DNA from 3 places in the Micromonospora sp. WMMD987 genome. Region 2 is predicted to be linked to each of the others. Evidence: riboswitches for the same ligand, from Rfam matches in the RefSeq annotation. Region 2 holds a riboswitch; each other region holds the start of a gene.
What was found. A riboswitch is a leader RNA that binds a small molecule or an ion and turns the genes downstream of it on or off. The one in region 2 is predicted to bind cobalamin.
Positions count from the first base shown of each region.

Region 1: it holds a riboswitch for cobalamin, as region 2 does, so the genes downstream of both, cobN (cobaltochelatase subunit CobN) here and metE (5-methyltetrahydropteroyltriglutamate--homocysteine S-methyltransferase) in region 2, are expected to answer to the same signal.
Region 3: it holds a riboswitch for cobalamin, as region 2 does, so the genes downstream of both, O7612_RS12445 (ribonucleoside-diphosphate reductase subunit alpha) here and metE (5-methyltetrahydropteroyltriglutamate--homocysteine S-methyltransferase) in region 2, are expected to answer to the same signal.

Region 1 is NZ_CP120861.1:3,315,861-3,323,301, reverse strand. Features, by position in the region: gene O7612_RS13950 (VWA domain-containing protein) at 1-535, opposite strand, end outside; gene cobN (cobaltochelatase subunit CobN) at 709-4,413, opposite strand; cobalamin riboswitch at 4,721-4,850, opposite strand; gene O7612_RS13940 (hypothetical protein) at 5,016-5,351, opposite strand; gene O7612_RS13935 (aldo/keto reductase) at 5,441-6,340, opposite strand; gene O7612_RS13930 (MFS transporter) at 6,414-7,441, opposite strand, start outside.
Region 2 is NZ_CP120861.1:3,883,101-3,890,541, reverse strand. Features, by position in the region: gene metE (5-methyltetrahydropteroyltriglutamate--homocysteine S-methyltransferase) at 126-2,363, opposite strand; cobalamin riboswitch at 2,477-2,690, opposite strand; gene O7612_RS16365 (superoxide dismutase) at 2,811-3,065, opposite strand; gene alaS (alanine--tRNA ligase) at 3,062-5,707, opposite strand; gene O7612_RS16355 (superoxide dismutase) at 5,934-6,194, opposite strand; gene O7612_RS16350 (superoxide dismutase) at 6,197-6,811, opposite strand; gene O7612_RS16345 (transcriptional repressor) at 6,897-7,355, shown strand; gene O7612_RS16340 (CGNR zinc finger domain-containing protein) at 7,433-7,441, shown strand, end outside.
Region 3 is NZ_CP120861.1:2,952,306-2,959,746, reverse strand. Features, by position in the region: gene O7612_RS12470 (PEP/pyruvate-binding domain-containing protein) at 1-1,847, shown strand, start outside; gene O7612_RS12465 (TetR/AcrR family transcriptional regulator) at 1,855-2,448, shown strand; gene O7612_RS12460 (hypothetical protein) at 2,541-3,260, opposite strand; gene O7612_RS12455 (oxidoreductase) at 3,316-4,218, opposite strand; gene O7612_RS12450 (helix-turn-helix transcriptional regulator) at 4,347-5,234, shown strand; cobalamin riboswitch at 5,263-5,481, shown strand; gene O7612_RS12445 (ribonucleoside-diphosphate reductase subunit alpha) at 5,601-7,441, shown strand, end outside.

The sequences.
Region 1 (7,441 bases), 570 kb from region 2:
AGCGGCCCATCGCGGCGGCGTCCAGGAGCAGGTCGACCAGATGGTCGTGGAGCAGGTTCACCTCGTCGACGTAGAGCACCCCCCGGTGCGCGGCGGCGAGCAGGCCCGGCTCGAAGGCACGTACCCCCTCGGCGAGGGCCTTCTCCAGGTCGAGCGAGCCGACCACCCGGTCCTCGGCGGCGCCGACCGGCAGTTCCACCAACCGGGCCGGCCGCCGCTCGACCGGCCCGGCCGCCGGGTGCGGGCCGTCCGGGCAGGTCGGATCGGGGGCGGCCGGGTCGCAGCCGAACCGGCAGCCGGCGACCCGGTCCACCGGCGGGAGCAGCGCGGCCAGGGCGCGCACGGCGGTCGACTTGGCGGTCCCCTTCTCGCCCCGGACGAGTACCCCGCCGATCGCCGGGCTGACCGCGTTGAGCAGCAGTGCCAGCCGCATGTCGTCCATCCCCAGCACGGCCGAGAACGGAAACCCGCTCACTGTGCTGCCCTCCGTTCGCGACTGCGGGGCTCGCAAACCCGGCTCACTCCTCGCGCTCACCGTGGTCCTTCCGTTCGCGACTGCGGGGCTCGCAAACCCGGCTCACTCCTCGCGCTCACCGGACCCCCCTCGCTCGCGACTGCGGGGCTCGCAAACCCGGCTCACTCCTCGCGCTCACCGTGGTCCTTCCGTTCGCGACTGCGGGGCTCGCAGACCCGGCTCACTCCTCGCGCTCACTGTCGCTCCTCCAGGTCGCCCTCGGTGGCCAGGTACGTCTCGCGGAGACGGTCCAGGGTGACGGGTTCGGGTGCGGTCCACAGGCCCCGGTCGGCGGCTTCCAGGAGCCGTTCGGTGATGCCGCGCAGCGCCCACGGGTTCGACCGTTCCAGGAACTCCCGGGTCGGCTCGTCGAACAGGTACGCCTCGGCGAGCTTCTCGTACATCCAGTCGTCGACGACACCGGCGGTGGCGTCGTAGCCGAACAGGTAGTCCACGGTGGCGGCCAGCTCGAACGCGCCCTTGTAGCCGTGCCGGCGCATCGCGGTGATCCACTTCGGGTTGACCACCCGGGCCCGGAACACCCGGCGGGTCTCCTCGCCGAGGGTGCGGGTGCGTACGTCGTGCGGCATCGCCGAGTCACCCACGTAGGCGGCCGGCGCGGCCCCGGTCAGGTGCCGGACCATCGCCACCATCCCGCCGTGGTACTGGAAGTAGTCGTCGGAGTCGACGATGTCGTGCTCGCGGGTGTCCTGGTTCTTCGCCGCCACCGCGATCCGGGCGAAGGAACGCTCCATGTCGGCCCGCGCCTCCCGCCCGTCCAGGCCCCGGCCGTAGGCGTAGCCGCCCCAGACGGCGTACACCTCGGCCAGGTCGGCGTCGGTACGCCAGTTCCGGGCGTCGATCAGCGGCAGCAGCCCCGCCCCGTACGCCCCCGGCTTGGAGCCGAAGATCCGGGCGGTGGCCCGCCGCTCGTCGCCGTGGGTGGCGAGGTCGGCGGCCACGTGCGCCCGCAGGTAGTTCTCCTCGGCCGGCTCGTCGAGGGCGGCGACCAGCCGGACCGCGTCGTCGAGCAGGGCGACGACGTGCGGGAACGCGTCCCGGAAGAAGCCGGAGATGCGGACCGTCACGTCGACCCGGGGCCGGCCCAGCTCCGCGGTCGGCACCACCTCGACGCCGGTGACCCGCCGCGACCGGTCGTCCCACACCGGCCGGCAGCCGAGCAGGGCCAGCACCTCGGCGATGTCGTCGCCCTGGGTCCGCATGGCGCTGGTGCCCCACACCGTCAGCCCGACCGACCGCGGGTACTCCCCGGTGTCGGCGAGGTAGCGGGCGAGCAGCGAGTCGGCCAGCGCCACCCCGACGTCCCAGGCGTTGCGGCTGGGGATCGCCTTCGGGTCGACGGAGTAGAAGTTGCGGCCGGTGGGCAGCACGTTGACCAGGCCCCGGGTCGGCGACCCGGACGGCCCCGGCGGCACGAACCGGCCGGCGAGCGCACCGAGGGTGTGGGTGATCTCGTCGGTGGTGCGGTCCAGCCGGGGCACCACCTCCCGGGCGGCGAAACGCAGCACCGCGACGGCGTCGGGGCAGTCGGCACCGGTCACCTCGGCGACCACCGCGTCGGCGCGGACGGGATCCCAGCCGAGGGTCTCCATGCCGAGCACGAGCCGGCGGGCCAGTGCCTCGATCAGGTCCACGGCGTCGGCGGCGGTGACCGCCGGCCCGTCCACGACGTCGGTCAGCGCCGCCGGCACCGCCACCCGCGCCCCGGGCTCGGCGAGCAGCACCTGCTCGTCCAGGCCGTAGCCGGCGGCGAGGGCCTGCCGCAGGCCGGGCAGGGTACGGCTGCCGCCCCACACCTGGGGGGCGCGCAACACGGCCAGGACGAGGTTGACCCGGGCCTCCCCGGTGGGCACCTCGGCCAGGACGTGCAGTCCGTCGCGGATCTGCACGTCCTTGACCTCGCACAGGTAGCCGTCGAGGTGCAGCACGAAGTCGTCGAAGTCGTCGGCGGCGGGCATCGCCTCGGTGTGCAGGTCGTGGTGCAGTTCGGCGGCGCGCACCAGCTCCCAGATCTGCCCCCGGACCACCGGCACCTTCGCCGGGTCGAGCGCCTGCACGGTGGCGTACTCGTCCAGGAGCTGTTCGAGTTTCGCCAGGTCGCCGTAGGTCTCGGCGCGGGCCATCGGGGGCACCAGGTGGTCGACGACGACGGCGTGCGCCCGCCGCTTGGCCTGGGTGCCCTCGCCGGGGTCGTTGACGATGAACGGGTAGACCAGCGGCAGGTCGCCGAGCACGGCGTCGGGGGCGCAGTCGGCGGCCAGCCCGAGGCCCTTGCCGGGCAGCCATTCCAGGGTGCCGTGCTTGCCGAGGTGCACCACGGCGTCCGCGCCGAAGCCGCCGTCGTCGACGGGTGCGGCCAGCCACCGGTACGCGGCCAGGTAGTGGTGGCTGGGCGGCAGGTCGGGGTCGTGGTAGATGGCGATCGGGTTCTCGCCGAAGCCGCGTGGCGGCTGGATCAGCAGGGTGACGTTGCCGAACCGCAGCCCGGCCAGGACGATGTCACCGCCGTCGGTGTAGAGCCCGCCGGGTGGCTCGCCCCAGTGTTCCCGCATCCGGTCCCGCAGGTCGGCCGGCACCTGGTCGAACCAGCGCCGGTAGGTCTCCCCGGGCACCCGGGCCTCGGCGGCGGACAACTGTTCCGGGGTGAGCCACTCGACGTCGTGGCCACCGGCGGCGATCAGCGCGTGGATCAGCGCGTCGCCGTCGGTGGGCGGTGGCGCGTCGCCGAGGTGGTAGCCGGCGGCGGCGAGGGCGGCGAGCAGCCGTACCGCCGAGGCCGGGGTGTCCAGCCCGACGGCGTTGCCGACCCGGGAGTGTTTCGTCGGGTAGGAGCTGAGCACGACCGCCAGCCGCCGGTCGGCGGGCCGCAGGTGCCGCAGCCGGGCCTGCCGGACGGCGATCCCGGCGACCCGGGCGGCCCGCTCGGCGTCGGCTGCGTAGACCGACAGCCCGTCGGCGTCTATCCGTTTGAACGAGAACGGCACGGTGACGATCCGGCCGTCGAACTCGGGGATGGCCACCTGCATCGCCGCGTCCAGCGGGGAGAGCCCGGCGTCGCTGCCGGCCCACTGCTCGCGGGTGCTGGTCAGACAGAGCGCCTGGATCACCGGTACGTCGAGGGCGGCCAGCGCGCCGACGTCCCAGGCGTCCTCGTCACCACCGCCGGAGGCGTCGGCGGCGACCGTCCCCCCGGCGGCGAGAACGGTGACGACGAGGGCGTCGCAGCGGGCGAAGAGTTCCAGCGGCCCGTCGCCGGGGGTGAGTCCGCGCAGCGAGCCGCAGAAGATCGGCAGCGGGTGCCCACCGGCCGCGTCGACCGCGTCCGCGAGGGTCTCGACGAAACCGGTGTTGCCGGCCAGCGCGTGCGCCCGGTAGAACACGATCCCCACCGTGGGCCGCCCGTCGCCGTCCGGCGGCCCCCCGGTCCCGGTGTCCGGGCGGGGCGTCGGGCGGCGGTCGAGGATGCCGTACGGCGGGGTGGGGGTGGGCGGGTCGAAGCCCTCACCGGTCAGCAGGATCGTGTCGCCGAGGAACCGGGCCAGCTGGGCGAGGTTCTCCGCACCCCCTTCGACCAGGTAGGACAGGGCTTCGGTGGCCACCCCGGAGGGCACCGTGGACGCCGCCATCAGCTCCGCGTCGGGCACCGCCTCGCCACCGAGCACGATCGTGGGCACGCCGGAGCCGAGCACCGCGGCGAGGCCGTCCGGCCACGTCTGCCGGCCACCGAGCAGTCGTACGACGGCCAGGTCCACGCCGTCGAGCAGGGCCGGTACGGCGTCCCGCTCGACCCGGGTGGGGTTGGCGAGCCGGTAGTCGGCGGCGCTGGCGCGGGCGGCGAGCAGGTCGGTGTCGGCGGTGGACAGCAGCAGGATGCGCACGTGCGGCTCCGGAGAGTGACGGCCGGCTCGACCACGGGGCCGGGCCGGTCGGGGCGGGAGGGAGGCCGGTCAGCGGCGACGGGGGTACCGACCACCCCGCCGGACGGCAGGGTGGTCGGACCGGGCGTCAGCGGTGTCCGGCAGGCCAACCGACCCGGCGACGGCCGGCGGTGGGAACGGTGCCGGCACGCGGCGGCACACGCTCGGCGATGCTGCGGGGATCACCGGCCGTCATCGGGCCGGTGGCGACGCTGCGCGTCATCGGTTCCTCCTCGGGTGTCCACGCCCTGGGGTTCTCCGACGGCCGAAGTATCCTGGCTCCCGGATCGACGCTCACCCCCGGCCTTCCAACCGCACACGCACGGTCGTGACCCACGAGGGGGGATCGCTCCCCGGTGACAGTGGCGGGACCGCGTCGGAATCGCACCGACTTCCTTCACTGCCGTCAGGCCGCGAATGCTGCCACACTCCTTACCCCGGGTCAACGGCGGCGGCCGGCCCGGCGGCGCACCCGGCGACCCGGTGACGAGGCCGAACAGCACCGGACCGCCGCAGCCGCGCCTCTGGCGGCACATGGCTGCGGCGGTCGGTGGGCGCGGCGGTCAGCGGGCGCGGCGCTCGGGGTGGAGCCGGTTCCAGGCGCGCATCCGTTCCGGATAACCGATCTTCGCCGCCTCGTACAGCGGCACCGCGTGCCGGTGGGCCAGCTTCGCCGCCGCCCGCGGGGAGCCGGCACGGCGGCGGATCCACTCCCCGTCGTGCGCGATCGCCACCACGGTGGTGTCGGTGGCGGTGGTCTCGGGTTCCAGATAGAACTCCACTCCACGGTGGGTGGTCACGAAGTCCGTCAACGCGGTCAGGTCCTCCCGGGTGGCCTCCCGGTCGAGCCTGGTCGGGATGCTCTCGGCGACCCAGGGCCGCCGGTGGATCCAGCCCATCTGCCCGCTCCTCTCCTCGGCGTCCCTCCAGTGCAGCATCCCTACCTGGTAGGACACTGCGAACTCGGTGACAGTCTGCTGCGAACCCCTCACGACCGGTCGAGGGCGGTCAGGTCGTCGGGGCTGAGCCGCAGCGCGCCGGCGGCGACGTTCTCGACCAGGTGGGCCGGATCCCCGGTGCCGGGGATGGCCAGCACGTGCGGACCCTGGTGCAGGATCCAGGCGAGCCGTACCTGCTGCGGGGTGGCGTGGTGGGCGCGGGCGACGGTGAGGACCGCCGGGGCGTGGTCGGTGCGCGCCCCGCCCTCCCGGTTGGTCCCGGCCAACGCGAAGTACGGCACGTAGGCGATCCCCCGGGCGGCGCACTCGCGGATCAGGGCGTCCTGGTCTCCACGGTTGTCCAGGGCGTAGTTGTTCTGCACGCAGACCACCGGGGCGATGCCCTGCGCCTCGTCGAGGTGGTCGAGGCGGGCGTTGGACAGGCCCAGGTGCCGGATCAGTCCGGCGTCGCGCATCTCGGCCAGCGCGCCGAAGCGTTCAGCCACGGAGTCCGGGGGCGGGCGCTTGACGATCCGCAGGTTGACCAGGTCGAGGTGGTCGCGGCCCAGGCGACGCAGGTTCTCCTCCACCTGGGCGCGCAGCTGCGCCGGGCCGGCCTCCTCATGCACGCCGAGGGCCGGGTCGTACCGGATGCCCACCTTGGTGGCGACGACCAGGTGTTCCGGGTACGGGGCGAGCGCGGCGCGGATCAGCTCGGTGGCGTACCGGGCGGGGCCGGTGCCGACCCGCAGCGTGCCGCCCGGCGAGACGTAGAAGGCGGCGGTGTCGAGGTGGTCGACCCCCAGGTCGACGGCCTGGCGCAGCAGGCGCACCGCCCGGTCCCGGTCGGGGTGCACGGTGATCCGCATGGTGCCGAACCCCAGTCGGTGCACGGTGCGGTCACCCAGGGTCCAGCGGTCCGCCGCTGCGGCGGTGATCTCGGTCGGCATCCGGCGACCCTAGCCAGCACCGGCCGCCCGGGTGATCGGGCGCGCAGCCGATACCGGTGACGGTCGGTGACTGCTAGCTTTTTACTGTCGGCGCGGTGGGCTTCGGTCCGGCCGGCGGGCGGGTCGCCGGCACCAGGGCCAGCGTCGGGAGCAGCAGCACCGGCACCACCAGCAGGGCGTGCAGGATGCCGACCCGGTCCCCCAGCAGACCCAGCAGCGGCGGACTGGCCAGGAACGACGTGTAGCCGATCACCGCGACGACGCTGACCCGGGCGGGAGCCCGGTCCTCGTCGTCGGCGGCGGCGCTCATCCCGACCGGGAAGCCGAGGGACGCGCCGAGTCCCCAGAGGACCACCCCGACCACGGCGAGCGGGCCGGAACCGGCCAGCACCGCCAGCAGCGAGCCGGCGGCGGCGAGCAGGATCGTGCCGACCAGCACCGGCACCCGGCCCCACCGGTCGATGGCCACGGTGCCGGCGGTCCGACCGATGGTCATACCGGCGACGAAAACCCCGAAGACGGCGGCGCCGGCGGCCTCGCTGGCCCCGTAGCCGTCGACGAAGGCGACCGCCAGCCAGTCGTTCGCGCTGCCCTCGGTGAACGCCATCACCAGCACCAGCGCGCCGATGAGCAGGGTGCGCGGTTCCCGCCAGGCCGCGAGCAGGCCGCCGCGACGGGTCGACCCGCCCTCGGCGTGCGCGGCGGGCAGGAACAGCCGGGCACCGAGCAGGGTGCCGCCGAGGACCAGCGCCGCCAGCACCGCGAGATGGACGCTGATCGGCACACCGAGCCGGGCCGCGCCGGCACCGAGGCCCGCGCCGGCCACCGAGCCGAGACTCCAGGCGGCGTGGAACCGGGGCAGGATCGTACGGCCCAGGCGCTTCTCCACCGCCGCGCCCTCGACGTTCATCGCCACGTCGCAGGTGCCGGAGCCGTAGCCGAGGGCGAACAGGCCGACCGCGACGCCGGGCAGCGAACCGAGCGGGCCGGCGGCCAGGCCCACCCCGGCCAGCCCGGCCGCCACCAGCACCGTCGAGCCGACCACGGTGCGGGCGGGGCCGAACCGCTGGGTCACCAGGCCGGCGCTGGTCAGCGCCAGCA
Region 2 (7,441 bases):
CGGCAAAGGAGACGGACACCAGCCGCACCCAGGGCACTCACCCGAGCCGCCCGGGCCTGCCCGTAGGCGGAATGCGCAGGAGGTACGGGCGGACTCCGTGAGGGAGCCCGCCCGTACCTGCCCGATCAGCTCCGGCGGACCTCGATGGCGGCTGCGACCAGGTGTCGGAGGGACGCCTCGACTTCGGCGTAGGCACGGGTCTTCAGACCGCAGTCCGGGTTGACCCACAACCGCCGGGCGGGCACGGCCGCGACGGCCCGGTGGAGCGCGTCGACCACCTCATCGTGGGGCGGGATGCGGGGCGAGTGGATGTCCCACACCCCGGGGCCGACGCCCCGGCGGTAGCCGATCGCGGCGAGGTCGTCGAGGATCTCCATCTTCGAGCGGGACGCCTCGATGCTCGTGACATCGGCGTCGAGAGCGTCGATCGCGGTGATCACCTCGCCGAACTCGCTGTAGCACAGGTGGGTGTGGATCTGGGTGTCGTCGGCGACGCCACTGGTGGCGAGACGGAACGCGTTCACCGCCCAGTCCAGGTACGCCGTCTGGTCGGCCCGGCGCAGCGGCAGGGTCTCCCGCAGGGCGGGTTCGTCGACCTGGATGATCCGGATCCCGGCGGCCTCCAGGTCGCGGCACTCGTCGCGCAGCGCGAGCGCGACCTGGTCGGCGGTGTCGGCCAGGGGCTGGTCGGTACGGACGAACGACCAGGCCAGGATGGTGACCGGGCCGGTGAGCATGCCCTTGACCGGGCGGTCGGTCAGCGACTGCGCGTAGGTGGACCACTCGACGGTCATCGGGGCACGGCGGGCCACGTCCCCGTGGATGATCGGCGGGCGGACGCACCGGGAGCCGTAGGACTGCACCCAGCCGTGCGTGGTGGCGGCGAAACCGTCGAGCTGCTCCCCGAAGTACTGGACCATGTCGTTGCGCTCCGGCTCACCGTGCACCAGCACGTCCAGGCCCAGCCGCTCCTGCAACCGGATGACCTGCTCCACCTCGGCGCGCATCCGCTGCGTGTAGCCGGCGTCGTCGAGAGTGCCGGCGCGGTGTGCGGCACGGGCCCGGCGCAGCTCGGTGGTCTGCGGGAACGAGCCGATCGTGGTGGTCGGCAGGTCCGGCAGCCCCAACCGTTCCTGTTGGCGGGCGGCCCGCTCGGCGTAGTCGCCGCGGTGCCGGTCGGTGGGGCGCAGCGCCGCCAACCGGCCGCGTACGTCATCGTGCCGCCACGCCGGCGGGACGGACGGCGGCGGGGCCGGCAGGCTGGTGGTGCCGTCGCGCAGCGCCCGGCCGAGCAGGACCACCTCGTCGACCTTCTGCCGGGCGAACGCGAGTCGAGCGGACAGTTCCGGGTCGAGGGAGGTCTCGGCGGACAGGTCGACCGGGACGTGCAGCAGCGAACAGGACGTGGACACCGCCACGTGGTCGGCCAGTCCGCCGACCGTGGCACCGGCGGCGACAGCGGCGCGTAGATCCGTGCGCCAGATGTTGCGCCCGTCGACCAGACCGGCGACGACGGTCCTGCCGCGCAGGGGACCGGCTGCGGCGAGCCGGTGCAGGTTGCCCGGGCCGGCGACCAGGTCCAGGCCGACCGCCTCGACCGGGGTGTCCAGCAGCGCCGGCAGCGCGTCGCCGAGGTCACCGAAGTAGGTGGCGACGAAGATCCGGGGGCGGTGGGGCAGCTCACCGAGGCGTCGGTAGGCGTGCCGCAGACCGTCGATCTCGGCCGGGGTGCGGTCGGCGACGTAGGCGGGTTCGTCCAGTTGGATCCAGGCCACGCCCGCGTCGGCCAGGGCGGTGAGGATCCGGGCGTACGTGTCGACCAGGTCGTCGAGCCGGGCGAACGGGTCGTCGCCCTTGGCCAGCAGCAGGAAGGTGGCTGGCCCGACCAGCACCGGACGGGTGGTGATGCCGAGGTCACGTGCCTGCGCATACTCGCCCAGCGCCTTTGCCGGATTCGCCGCGAACACGGTGTCGGGGTCGATCTCCGGCACCAGGTAGTGGTAGTTGGTGTCGAACCACTTGGTGAGTTCCAACGCGGGCGCGGCATCGACACCACGGGCCATGGCGAAGTAGGTGTCGAGGTGACCGAGGCCGAGCCGGGCGAACCGGCGGGGGACCGCACCGACCGCGACGGCGGTGTCGAGCATGTGGTCGTAGTAGGAGAACGTGTTGGACGGGATCGCGTCGAGCCGGGCGTCACGCAGCGTCCGCCACACCTCGGCCCGCAGCCCGGCCGCGACGTCCTCCAGGCCCGCGGCGTCCAGCGTGCCGGCCCAGTACGCCTCGACGGCCTTTTTCCACTCGCGGTGGGAACCGATACGGGGATAGCCGAGCACGGTGCTCTGCCCGAATGAGGTGGTCACAGGTGGTCCTTCCCTCGCGGTGTCCGACGACCACCCGAGAGGAAGACGGATACGCCACGGCGTAACCGGCATTCCGCCCTGGCCCTCCCGAGAGGCCGCCGACGGCGCGTACCGGCGGTACGCGCAGCGCTGGCAGGTCTTCGGACTCGTGGGCGTGACACAGGGTCGCCTACTGGCCGTCGCTTCCCAGACCGTGCGGTCCAGTGCTTCGTTGACGGCGGTCGTTCCCACTCACCGCTGCGGGGCAGTCCCGGTCTCGCACCGGGTTCCCTCTTACGACGCCCCACCCGCGCACGGGAGGGGCGAACCAGCACCGCCCGCGATCCTACCGCCCCACCGCCGCCCGCCGCGGCCGGCGTCCGGGGCGCGTGCCAGACGTGTTCGTCTCCGGGCCGGATCCTGTTGTGCGGGTGCCGGACGGTGGCGGCGGGACCTGGGGTGGTGGGGTCAGTCGGCGGCGGCGAGGGCGGCGATGCGCAGGGAGATCTCCCGGACGATGACGGGTAACTCCCTACCGGTGTGGTCGCTGGTGATCGCGAGGGCGAGTTCGGTGAGCAGGAGGAAGGCGTGGGCGCGTTCGGCGTCGTCGGTGAACGCGTCGGTGAGCGCCTGGACGCCGGGGAGGTCGCCGCGGTGGCGGGCGGCGACGATCCCCACGGCACGTTGCATCCCGGCCAGCAGGTCAGCGGCGTCAGGTGTCATGCGGCGCGGGCGAGGTCCCGCAGCCGGTCGAGCAGCTCCGCCGGATCCGCGTCGGCTCTGCCCTGGGCGGACGCGGCGTTGCCACCGCCCTTACCGGCCAGCAGACTCTTGATCAGGTCGTTGGCGGCCAGGCCGCGGTGCACACCGGCGGGGGTGACGGCGACGACGATGCTCGCCCCGGCGACGACGCCGACGACGCCGGGGCGACGGCCGAGGCGATCGCGGACCTTCTCGGCGAGACGGCGGGCGTCGCCGGTGGTGGTGATACCGGCGTAGGCGACGCCGTCGAGGTCGACGGCGTTGGCGGCGTACGTGTCGGCGTCCAGGTCGATCAGCCGGCCGCGCAGGTCGTCGGCCTCGCGTTCGGTCTGCTTGAGTCGCGCCAGCAGGGTGGTGATCCGGTCGGGGAGTTCCTCGGGGCGGGCTTTGAGCTGGGCGGCGAGTTGGCTGACGAGGTCACGTTCGCGGGCCAGGTAGCGGAACGCCTCGATCCCGGTGACCGCTTCGATGCGACGTTGGCCGGCGCCGACCGACGATTCGCCGGTGAGGGCGAGGGAGCCGATCTGCGCGGAGTGCGCGACGTGGGTGCCGCCGCACAGCTCGCGGGACCACTCGCCACCGATCTCGACGACCCGGACGGTGTCGTCGTAGGTCTCGCCGAACAGGGCCAGGGCGCCCTCGGCGCGGGCCTGTGCCAGCGGCAGGTGGCGGACCTCGACGGGCAGGTCACGGCGGATCGCCAGATTGGCGACCTCCTCGATCTCGCTGCGGGTGGTGTCGGTCAGGCCGCCGCGCCAGGCGAAGTCCAGGCGCAGATAGCCGGGCCGGTTGTACGAGCCCGACTGCAGCGCGTTCGGCCCGAGGACCTGGCGCAGCGCGGCATGCACGACGTGCGTGCCCGAGTGGGCCTGCCGGGCGCCGATGCGCCACTCGGGGTCGACCGCGGCGTGCACCGGGTCACCGACGGCGAGGCTGCCGTCGAGGATCCGGACGGTGTGCGCGATCAGGCCCTTGACCGGTCGCTGCACGTCGATGATCTCGGCGCGCAGGTTCGGGCCGGTGAGCAGGCCGGCGTCGGAGTCCTGTCCGCCGCTCTCGGCGTAGAACGGGGTGCGGTCCAGTGCGACGGTGACGATGTCGCCGGCCCCGGCGGTGTCCACCGTCGCGCCGCCGGACCAGATCGCGACGACCCGGGATTCGGTGTCGAGCGTCTCGTAGGCCAACCAGTCGGTGGGTCCGTGCGCGTCCAGCACCGTCCGGTAGGCCGACAGGTCGGTGTGGCCGGTCTTGCGGGCCTTCGCGTCGGCCTTCGCGCGGGTGCGCTGCTCGGTCATCAGTGCCCGGAACCCGTCGGCGTCCACGGTCAGGCCCTGCTCGTTGGCGATCTCCAGGGTGAGGTCGATCGGGAAGCCGTACGTGTCGTGCAGTTGGAACGCCTTGTCGCCGGGCAGTGACGAGCGTCCGGCTTTCTTGGTCTCGGCGATCGCGGTGTCGAGGATGGTGGTACCGGCGCGCAGCGTGCCGAGGAAGGTGTCCTCCTCGGCGTAGGCGGCCGAGGAGATGCGGTCGAAGTCGGCGGCGAGTTCCGGGTACGACGGGGCCATGCAGTCGCGGGCGACGGGAAGCAGCTCGGGCAGGGCCTTGCCCTGCCAGCCGAGCAGGCGCATGGCGCGGATCGCCCGACGCATGATCCGCCGCAGCACGTAGCCCCGGCCTTCGTTGGACGGGTTGACCCCGTCGCCGATGAGCATGAGCGCGGTACGGACGTGGTCGGCGATGACCCGCAGGCGGACGTCGTCGGGGTGGGACTGGCTGGCCGCCTGCCCGGAGTGCACACCGTACCGTTTGCCGGTCAGGTCGGCGGCCCTGGCCAGAATGGGACGTACTTCGTCGATCTCGTAGAGGTTGTCCACCCCTTGCAGGATCGAGGCGATCCGTTCCAGGCCCATCCCGGTGTCGATGTTCTTGTTCGGCAGCTCGCCGATGATCCGGAAGTCGGTCTTCGACGCCACGTCGGCGATCTCGTACTGCATGAACACCAGGTTCCAGAACTCGAGGTAGCGATCCTCGTCGACCTCCGGACCGCCCTCGGCGCCGTAGGCCGGGCCGCGGTCGTAGTACAGCTCGGAACAGGGACCCGCCGGGCCGGGGATGCCCATCGACCAGAAGTTGTCCGCCTTGCCCCGCCGCACGATGCGCTCGACCGGCACGCCGGTCTTGAGCCACAGGTCGTACGCCTCGTCGTCGTCCAGGTAGACCGTCGCCCAGATCCGCTCCGGGTCCAACCCGAAACCGCCCTGCTCCACCGGGGTGGTCGACAGCTCCCAGGCGAGGGGGATCGCCCCGGCCTTGAAGTAGTCGCCGAACGAGAAGTTGCCGTTCATCTGGAAGAACGTGCCGTGCCGGCTGGTCTTACCGACCTCGTCGATGTCCGGCGTCCGGATGCACTTCTGCACCGATGTGGCCGTCCGGTAGGGCGCGGCCTGCTGGCCGAGGAAGTAGGGGACGAACTGCACCATTCCGGCGTTGATGAACAGCAGGTTCGGATCCGAGATCGCGGGCAACGGTGCCGAGGGCACCACCGTGTGTCCGTTGGCCTCGAAGTGCGCCAGGAAGCGCCGCTTGATCTCCGCCGTCTGCACAACGCCCCCTTTGTTGCCTCATCTTTGCAACTGCATCATATTGGCAGGAGGGTGAGGCGGTTCGGGACGCCCCACGGTCGACCGTCCCGCTCGCTGGCCCGCGGCGCGGCGCGGCCGGCGGGCCGGCCGGGGGAAGACGGCAGGCGCCGCGCGGGCTCGGGCGTTCCGGTCGGTGCCGTCGGCACGTCTGGTGGCGCCGTCGGCACCGACCGGATGACCACCGCCGTCAGCTGTCGGGCGGGGTGGCGGTGACGGCGACGAGCAGGGACAGTTCCCGTACGAGATCGTCCATGGACTGGCCGCTCTGCGCGCGGAGCAGCCCGAGGCCCAGGTCCGCCAGGAGGTAGAAGCCGAGGCTCTTGGCCTGCTCGGAACCGAACGCGGCGAGCAGCTCCTCGGCGCCGCCGAGGTCACCGCGATGCTTGGCCGCGATGACCCCGGCGGCGCGTTGGACCAGTTCGGCCGCTGCCGGGGTGGGGCTGGTCACCGTCAGATCTTCGGCGTGGTGGCGCGGGCGGCGTCGAAGCGGGCGATCACGTCCGACCAGTTGACCAGGTTCCACAGCCGGTCGACGTAGTCCGGCCGGACGTTGCGGTACTGCAGGTAGTAGGCGTGCTCCCAGGCGTCGAAGACCAGCAGCGGGATGGAGCCCTGGCCGACGTTGCCGTGGTGGTCGTAGACCTGCTCCACGATCAGCCGCTGCCCGAGCGGTTCCCAGGCCAGCACGCCCCATCCGGAGCCCTGCACACCCTTGGTGGCGGCGGACAGCTGCCCGGCGAACGCGTCGAACGTGCCGAAGTGTTCCTCGATCGCGGCGGCCAGCTCACCGTCGGGACGGTCACCGCCGTCCGGGGACAGGTTGCCCCAGAAGATCGTGTGCAAGACGTGCCCGGACAGGTTGAACGCGTACGTCTTCTCCAGGCCGACCAGGGTCGAGAAGTCCCCCTTCGCGCGGGCCTCGGCGAGCTGCTCCAGGCCGTCGTTGGCGCCCTTGACGTACGCGGCGTGGTGCTTGTCGTGGTGCAGCTCCAGGATCTGGCCCGACATGGCCGGCTCCAGCGCGCCGTAGTCGTAGGGCAGATCGGGCAGGGTGTAGACCGCCATCAGAACTCCTCGTGGTTGCTGCCGTAACTATGCTCTTGCCACTATCTTGCAATAGAACCGGTGACTGCGCGGCGAGGAGCGGCGGTTGACCACGTCGGAGACCGAGCGGGTGAACGCCGCGGTGCAGCGACTACGCCGCGCTGGCCTGCGCAACACCGCGGCCCGCCGCGGAGTGCTCGACCAACTCGCCCACGCTGTCGGTGGCCGCGGGCACCTCACCGTGAGCGAGGTGTATCGAGCCCTGCTCGCCCGTGGCGTGGTCGTGGAACTGTCGACGGTGCATCGGGTGCTGCGGCAACTGGTCGAGCTGGGCATCGCCCACACCGTGCCGGTCGGCAGAACGACGACCTTCGGGCTCGCCGACGACGCCCATCACCATGCCGTCTGTGGCTCCTGCGGCGACATGCGGCAGCTGCCGGCCGAGGCGGTTGCGGCGAGCCTGGCCGCCGCCCGCGCCGTCGGGGTCGACACGGATCCGTCGGGTCATCCCCACGGTGTCGTCGTCTACGGTCGGTGCGCGCGGTGCCGGACGACGACCCGCTGAGGACCGCACCCGCCGGTGCGCAATGTGCCCCGGCTCCGGTCAGACCCGGGCGTCCGTCACGCGCTCACGGCGCCGGGGTGGGCAAT
Region 3 (7,441 bases), 930 kb from region 2:
CCCACCCGGAGGACGGCCCGGCCGGAGCAGCCGGTGCGCGGCGGGGAGCGGCACCCGGCCCCGGTTGGCACGACGACCTGTGGACCGCCGGCCGGCGGATCCAGGCGCACTTCGGCGGGCCGCAGGACGTCGAGTGGGCGATCGACCACGACGGGACGCTGTGGCTGCTCCAGTCCCGGCCGGTCACGACACTCTTTCCGCTCCCGCCGCAGACCGGCGACCTGCGGGTGTACGTCGAGTTCGGCAACGTGCAGGGGATGCTGCGCCCGGTCACCCCGATGGGCATGGCCACGCTCAGCAGGATGATCGCCGCCATGGTCGCCTCGCTCGGGCTGCGGGTGGAGATCGTGGACATCGGCGGGCGGCTCTACGGCGACCTGACCGACCTGGTCCGCCGGCCCGCCGGCCGCAGGCGTCTCGTCCGACTGATGGCCGTCGACTTCGGGCCCCGCGCCCAGGCGGTGATGGAGCACGTCCTGCGGGATCCACGGTTCGCGCCGTCGGGCGGCAGGTCCCGCCGCCCGGCGGACGCCTCGCTGGGCACGGCGGTACGCGCCCTGCGCGGCATCGTGCGGGCGCTGGCCCGACCGGACGCGGCACGGCACCGGCTGGTCGCCGCCGTCGACCGGCTCCGGGCCGAGTCGACGGCGCCGGAACTCCACACGCCCCACGAGCGGCTGCGGTTCGTCCGCGACCACGGCGAGGGTGGCCACGGGACAGCCGACGACCTCACCTGGCCGATCGTGGCCGGCATGCTCGCCTCGGCCCTGCCCGCCCAGCTCCTCAAGGGGGTCGCGACCGAGGACGAGATCCACGCCGTGCTGCGCGGCGTCCCGCACAACGTGACCATCGAGATGGACCTCGCGCTCTGGGCGCTGGCATCGGCCGCCCGGCCGCACCGCGAGCTGCTCCTCGACACGCCACCGGCCGAGCTGGCGGCCCGGTACCTCCGGGGCGGGCTGCCCGAGATCGACCTGTCCGCCTTCCTGTCCCGCTACGGCCACCGGGCCGCGGCCGAGGCCGACGTCGGCGTGCCGCGCTGGGCCGAGGACCCCACCCCGGTCTTCGCGGCGATCGCGAACTACCTGCGGCTCACCGACCCCGCGCTGGCCCCCGACCGGCGTTTCGCCGAGGCCGCCGAAGCCGCCGGGGCCGCGCTCGACAGCTTGGCCGCGCGGGCGGTCCGGCAGCGCCCGGTCCGGGGCCGGATCGCGGTCTTCCTGCTGCGGCGGGCGCGGCGGCTGGCGGGACTGCGGGAGTCCGGGAAGTTCGCCGGACTGTACCGGCTCCAGGCCGTCCGCGAGCAGTTGCTGCTGATCGGGGCGACGCTGTTCCCGGTGGCGGACGACGTCATGTTCCTCACCCTCGACGAGGTCGAGGCGGCCCTCGACGGCGCCGACCTGACCGGGCTGGTCGCCCGACGCCGGGCGACGCACCGGCGCGAACTGCGCCGCCGGGTGGTGCCGGTGGCGATCCTCTCCGACGGGACCGACGTGGAGAGCACCCTGCCGGCCAGCGACGACGGGGAGGGACTGCTGCGGGGCGTGGGGGCGGCGACGGGTAGGGTGACCGGCCCGGCCCGGGTGATCACCGACCCGGCCACCGCGTACCTCGAACCCGGGGAGATCCTCGTGACCGCCACCACCGACCCGGGCTGGACGCCGCTGTTCCTGACCGCCGCGGCCCTGGTCACCGAGACCGGCGCGATCATGGCGCACGGCCCCACGGTGGCCCGCGAGTACGGGATTCCGGCCGTGATCAGCGTGCCGGGCGTCACCTCGCGGATCGTCACCGGCCAGGTGGTCACCGTGGACGGTGCGGCCGGCACCGTGACGACGGGACGGTAGGACCCCGATGCCCAAGAGGGTCGACCCCCGCCAGCGGCGCACCCTGATCGCCGACGCGCTCATGCGGGTCGCCGCCGACCGGGGCCTGGAGGCGGTGAGCCTGCGGCACGTGGCCGCCGAGGCGGGGGTCTCCGCCGGGATGGTGCAGCACTACTTCACCACCAAGGACGAGATGATGGCGTTCGCCCTGTCCGTCGTCCGCGACCGGGGCCGGGCACGGGTCGAGTCGGCGGTCGCGGCGCTCGGCCCGGACCCGGCGCCCCGACTGCTGCTGCGCACCCTGCTGGAGGCGTTGCTGCCGCTGGACGAGGCGGCCCGCGCGGACGGCCGGGTGGCGCTGGCGTTCCTGTCCTGGACCGCCCTGCACCCGGCGGCGGCTCCCGGCCTGCGGCCGGACACCGAGCAACTGGTGGAGTTCGTCGCCGGGCTGCTGCCGCGTCCACCGGCGTCACCCGCCGGCCGGGCAGGGGCAGCGTCGGACGCCGCGGCGGGGTTGCTGGCGCTGGTGGAGGGACTGGGGATGTACCTGCTCGGCGGGCAGTACACCCCGGAGCAGGCGACGGCGGTCCTCGACCACCACCTGGAACTGGTCTTCGCCTGACCCGGTCGTGGGCGGTGCGCCGGACCGGGGCGTCGACGGCGGTCGGCGGACCCGGCCGGCGGCAGCCGCGTCGGCCGCCGGTCGGCCCGGCGTCAGGTCAGCAGCGCCGGTCGCAGCTCACCGCCCACGTTGATGGTGCCGACGACCCGGCCGCCGGTGAGGTCGAAGACGTCGACCGTCCGGTTGGTGCGCATGAGTTCGCGCACCGACGGCGGCAGCGACGGGGGCTCCTTCATCGCCGCCCGGACGTCCCGGGTGGTCGAGATCAGCCGACCGACCAGTGACGCCCCGTCGTGGTCCACCCGCACCCGGCCGTACTCCCAGCCGCAGGTGGTGAGGTCGAGCACCTCGAACAGGTGGGCGAGCAGGGGATGCGGGTCGGTCGCCCGGACCAGCTGCGACGCCCGCGCCCCCACCACGGTGGCGGCGGCGGCGACGTGCACGTACGGGTGCAGGCCGCCCGGCAGCGCGAACAGCGGCCAGTGCAGCCGCCCGCCGGCCTCCCGCCACAGGGGCCGGTAGTTGCGCCGGTCCACCGGGAACCGGTGACCGGTACGCCGGTACAGCTCCGCCGTCTGCGCCAGCAGGTCCGCGTGGGCCGCGGCGGCGAACTCACCGACGATCGCGGCCGCCACCGCCAGGCCGTCCCCGTCGTCGAGCAGGCCGACGATCGCCGCCACCTGGTCGGCCGGTCGGACGGCCAGGTGGGTGCCGAACCGCTGCCGCACCTCGGCCGACAGCGCCGCCTGCCGGACCGGATCCTCCTGGACCTGCCGGCTCCCACCGCCCAGCACCCGCCCCAGCCATCTCATCTCGCCTCGTCTCCGCCGCCGTCACCGACCGCAGCCATGCTAGTGCGCCCCTGTGTCAGAGGTAGCCGACGCCGGTCAGTTCCTCGGCCGCCGTCCAGAGCCGACGGCCGACGACCGGATCGGCGGCCTCCGGGCTGTACCGGACCTCGGTGACCGGACCCCGGGTCTGGAAGAACCGGGCCGGGCCGAAGAACTGGCCACCCCGTACCCCGGGATCGGTGGCGGCGCGCAGCTGGGGCAACGCGCCCCGCTCCACCGGCTGGGTGGCCAGCAGGCCGAGCCGGGCGATCACCCGGCCCCACCGGCCCCGGTGCTCCCACGCCCGGGGAGTCAGGTTGGTACGGGTGACGCCGGGGTGGGCCAGCACGCTGAGGACCGGCGACCCGGCGGCGCGCAGCCGACGGTCCAGTTCGACGCCGAAGACGGTGGTGGCGAGCTTGGACCGGCCGTACGCTGTGGTGCCCCGGTAGCCGCGCTCGCCCATCAGGTCGGCGAAGTCCAGGTGCGCGTTGCGGTGGGTGATCGAGCTGAGGCTGACCACCCGGGCGGCCCCTGCCGCGGCCAGGTTGCCCAGCAGCAGGCCGGTCAGCGCGAAGTGGCCCAGCAGGTTGGTGGCGAGGTGCAGCTCGTGGCCGTCGACACTGGTGCGGCGCGGCCCGAGCAGCACCGCGCCGGCGTTGTTGACCAGCAGGTCGAGCACCGGATGGTCGGCGGCCAGCCGCGCCGCGAACGCCCGTACCGAGGCCAGCGAGGCCAGGTCCAGCTCGCGTACCTCGACGGTCCCGCCGATCCGGCGGGCGGCCTGCCGACCGGCGGCGGGGTCGCGGACGGCCAGCACGACGTGCGCGCCCCGGTGGGCCAGCGCGGCGGCGGTGACCAGGCCGAGTCCCGAGTTCGCGCCGGTGACGACGGCGGTGCGGCCGTGCTGGTCGGGGATGCGGTCGGTGGTCCATGTCATCTGCTGCTCCTGGTCGGTCGGGGTGGGAGCGTCGACGCTAGGGGCGGACCGGCCGGGCGCGGTCGTTCCCGGTTGCCTAGGTCCCGCAGACCTACCCGGGCCGGTCCGGGCCGCGCCACACTGGCCCCATGACCCATCCGTACGCCCGCGAACTCGGTGACTTCCTGCGCGCCCGGCGCGGCCGGCTGCACCCCCGCGACGTCGGCCTGGAGCCGGGCGGACGCCGCCGGGTCACCGGGCTGCGCCGCGAGGAGCTGGCGCTGCTGGCCGGGTTGAGCACCGACTACTACCAACGGATGGAGCAGGGTCGCGAGGTCCGCCCGTCCGACGACGTGCTGGACGCGCTCGCCGCCGCGCTCGGGCTCGACGCCGGGGAACGCCGGCACCTGTTCACCCTGGCCCGCGCCGCCCGCCGGCCGGTGCCGGCCCGGGTGGACCACGGTCCGGAGCGGGTGCCGGAGAGCACCCGGCGGCTGCTGCGGGTGATGGACACCCCGGCGGTGGTGCTCGGCCGCCACCTGGACCTGCTCGCCTGGAACCGGTGGGCGGTGGCGCTGCTCGGCGACCCGGCCGGCCACCCGCCGGACCGGCTCAACATGCTGCTGCTGATGTTCGACGAGGCGGCGACGCGGACGCGGCGGTGCGCGGCCTGGGAGCGGCAGGCGATGGACTACATCGGCATGTTGCGGGCCGCGGTCGCCACCGACCCCACCCATCCCCGGGCCACCGCGATCGTCGGTGAGCTGAGCATCCGCAGCGCCGAGTTCCGTCGGCTGTGGTCCCGGCACGACGTGCGCGAGTCGGTCAGCGGCACCAAGACCTTCCAGGTCCCCGGGGTCGGCGACATCATCCTGGACTGGGACACCTATCCGCTGCCCGGCAGCCCCGGGCCGGTCATGCTGGTCTTCACCGCCGAGCCCGGCAGCGCCGACGCCGACGCGCTGCGGCTGCTGGCGTCGCTGCGGGCCACCGGACGGTCGGATGAGAGTTATCCGACACGCCCCCGCGACATCTAGTGTTGCCTCTCCCCCATGCACGCCATATATGGTGTGCCACGCAGCTGGTTCGCCCCACCCGGACGGGTGCGGTCGAGGCAACAGGGAACCCGGTGGAAATCCGGGACTGCCCCGCAGCGGTGAGTGGGAACGACCGCCGTCATCGAGCACTGGACCGCGAGGTCCGGGAAGCGACGGCCAGTAGGCGACCGGTGGACCCCGGTCAGGCCCGCGAGTCCGAAGACCTGCCAGCGCGCCGTGCGCTGCCGCGCGCGGCGGCCTGAGGTCGCGCGGGACGACCGACGCCAGGTTCCGGGGCGGCCGTCGCGCCGCGCCCGTTGGCGTTCTCCCGCGTCCGATGGTCATCGGTGACGGCGAGGAGAGGTCATGACGGTCGTACAGGAGAGTCCCCCACCCGGTGTGGGCGAGGTGGAGCCGCGCCGGCCGGTGCTGCGGGTGCGCACGCCCGACGGCGGCACCGAGCCGGTGGACGTCGACCGGATCGTCAGAGCGGTCGGGCGGTGGGCCACCGACCTGCCCGAGGTGGACCCGCTGCGGGTGGCCACCACGACGGTCGCCGGCCTCTACGACGGGGCGACCACGGCCGAGGTGGACAGGCTGTCGATCCAGACGGCGGCGGAGCTGATCGGCACGGAACCGCAGTACTCCCGGCTGGCGGCGCGGCTGCTGGCCGCATCCGTGGCGAAGGAGGTACGCGGGCAGGCGGTGGCGGGCTTCAGCCAGTCCGTCCGGTACGCCCACGGTCTCGGCCTGATCGCCGACGACACCGCCGCGTTCGTGGCCCGGCACGCCGGGCAGGTCGACCACGCTGTCGACCCCACAGGTGACCTGCGGTTCGAGTACTTCGGGCTGCGGACGGTGGCCGACCGGTACCTGCTGCGGCACCCGCGGTCGCGGCTGGTGGTGGAGACCCCGCAGTACTGGCTGCTGCGGGTGGCCTGCGGGCTGTCCACCACGCCCGACGAGGCGGTCGGGTTCTACCGGCTGATGTCGTCGCTGGCCTACCTGCCGAGTTCCCCGACGTTGTTCAACTCGGGCACCCGGCACACCCAGATGTCGTCGTGTTTCCTGGTCGACTCGCCGCGCGACGAGCTGGACTCGATCTACGAGCGGTACCACCAGGTGGCGAAGCTGTCGAAGTTCTCCGGCGGCATCGGCATCTCCTTCACGCGGGTGCGCGGCCGGGGCGCGTTGATCCGGGGCACCAACGGCCGGTCGAACGGGATCGTGCCGTTCCTGAAGACCCTCGACGCCGGGGTCGCGGCGGTCAACCAGGGCGGCCGGCGCAAGGGGGCGGCCTGCGTCTACCTGGAACCCTGGCACCCGGACGTCGAGGAGTTCCTGGAGCTGCGGGACAACACCGGCGAGGAGGCCCGGCGTACCCACAACCTCAACCTGGCCAACTGGATCCCCGACGAGTTCATGCGCCGGGTCGAGGCCGACGGCGAGTGGTCGTTGATCGACCCGTCGGACGCCCCGGAACTGCCCGACCTGTACGGCGAGGAGTTCGACGCGGCGTACCGGGTCGCCGAGAAGAATGCGGTCCGCACCGTCAGGGCACGGGACCTGTACGGACGGATGATGCGCACCCTGGCGCAGACCGGCAACGGGTGGATGACGTTCAAGGATCCGTCCAACCGGCTGTCCAACCAGACCGGTGTGCCGGGCAACACGATCCACCTGTCCAACCTGTGCACCGAGATCCTGGAGGTCAACAGCGACACCGAGACCGCCGTGTGCAACCTGGGGTCGGTCAACCTGGGCGCGCACCTGACCGGCGACGGCGTCGACTGGGACAAACTGCGCGAGACCGTCCGGACGGCGGTGGTGTTCCTGGACCGGGTGATCGACATCAACTACTACCCGGCCGAGCAGGCGGCGGCCTCGAACCCGCGCTGGCGGCCGGTCGGGCTGGGGCTGATGGGGCTCCAGGACGCGTTGTTCGCGCTGCGCCTGCCGTTCGACTCGGCGGCGGCCCGGGAGTTGTCCACCCGGGTGCAGGAGGAGATCTTCCTGACCGCGCTGGAGACCTCGACCGACCTGGCCGAACGGTTCGGCGCGCACCCGGCGTACCCGCAGACCCGGGCGGCCCGGGGTGACCTGCACCCCGACCTGTGGGGGGCCGAGCCCACCCAGACCGGGCGCTGGGCCGCGCTGCGTACCCGGATCGCGGCGCACGGCCTGCGCAACTCGCTGCTGGTGGCGAT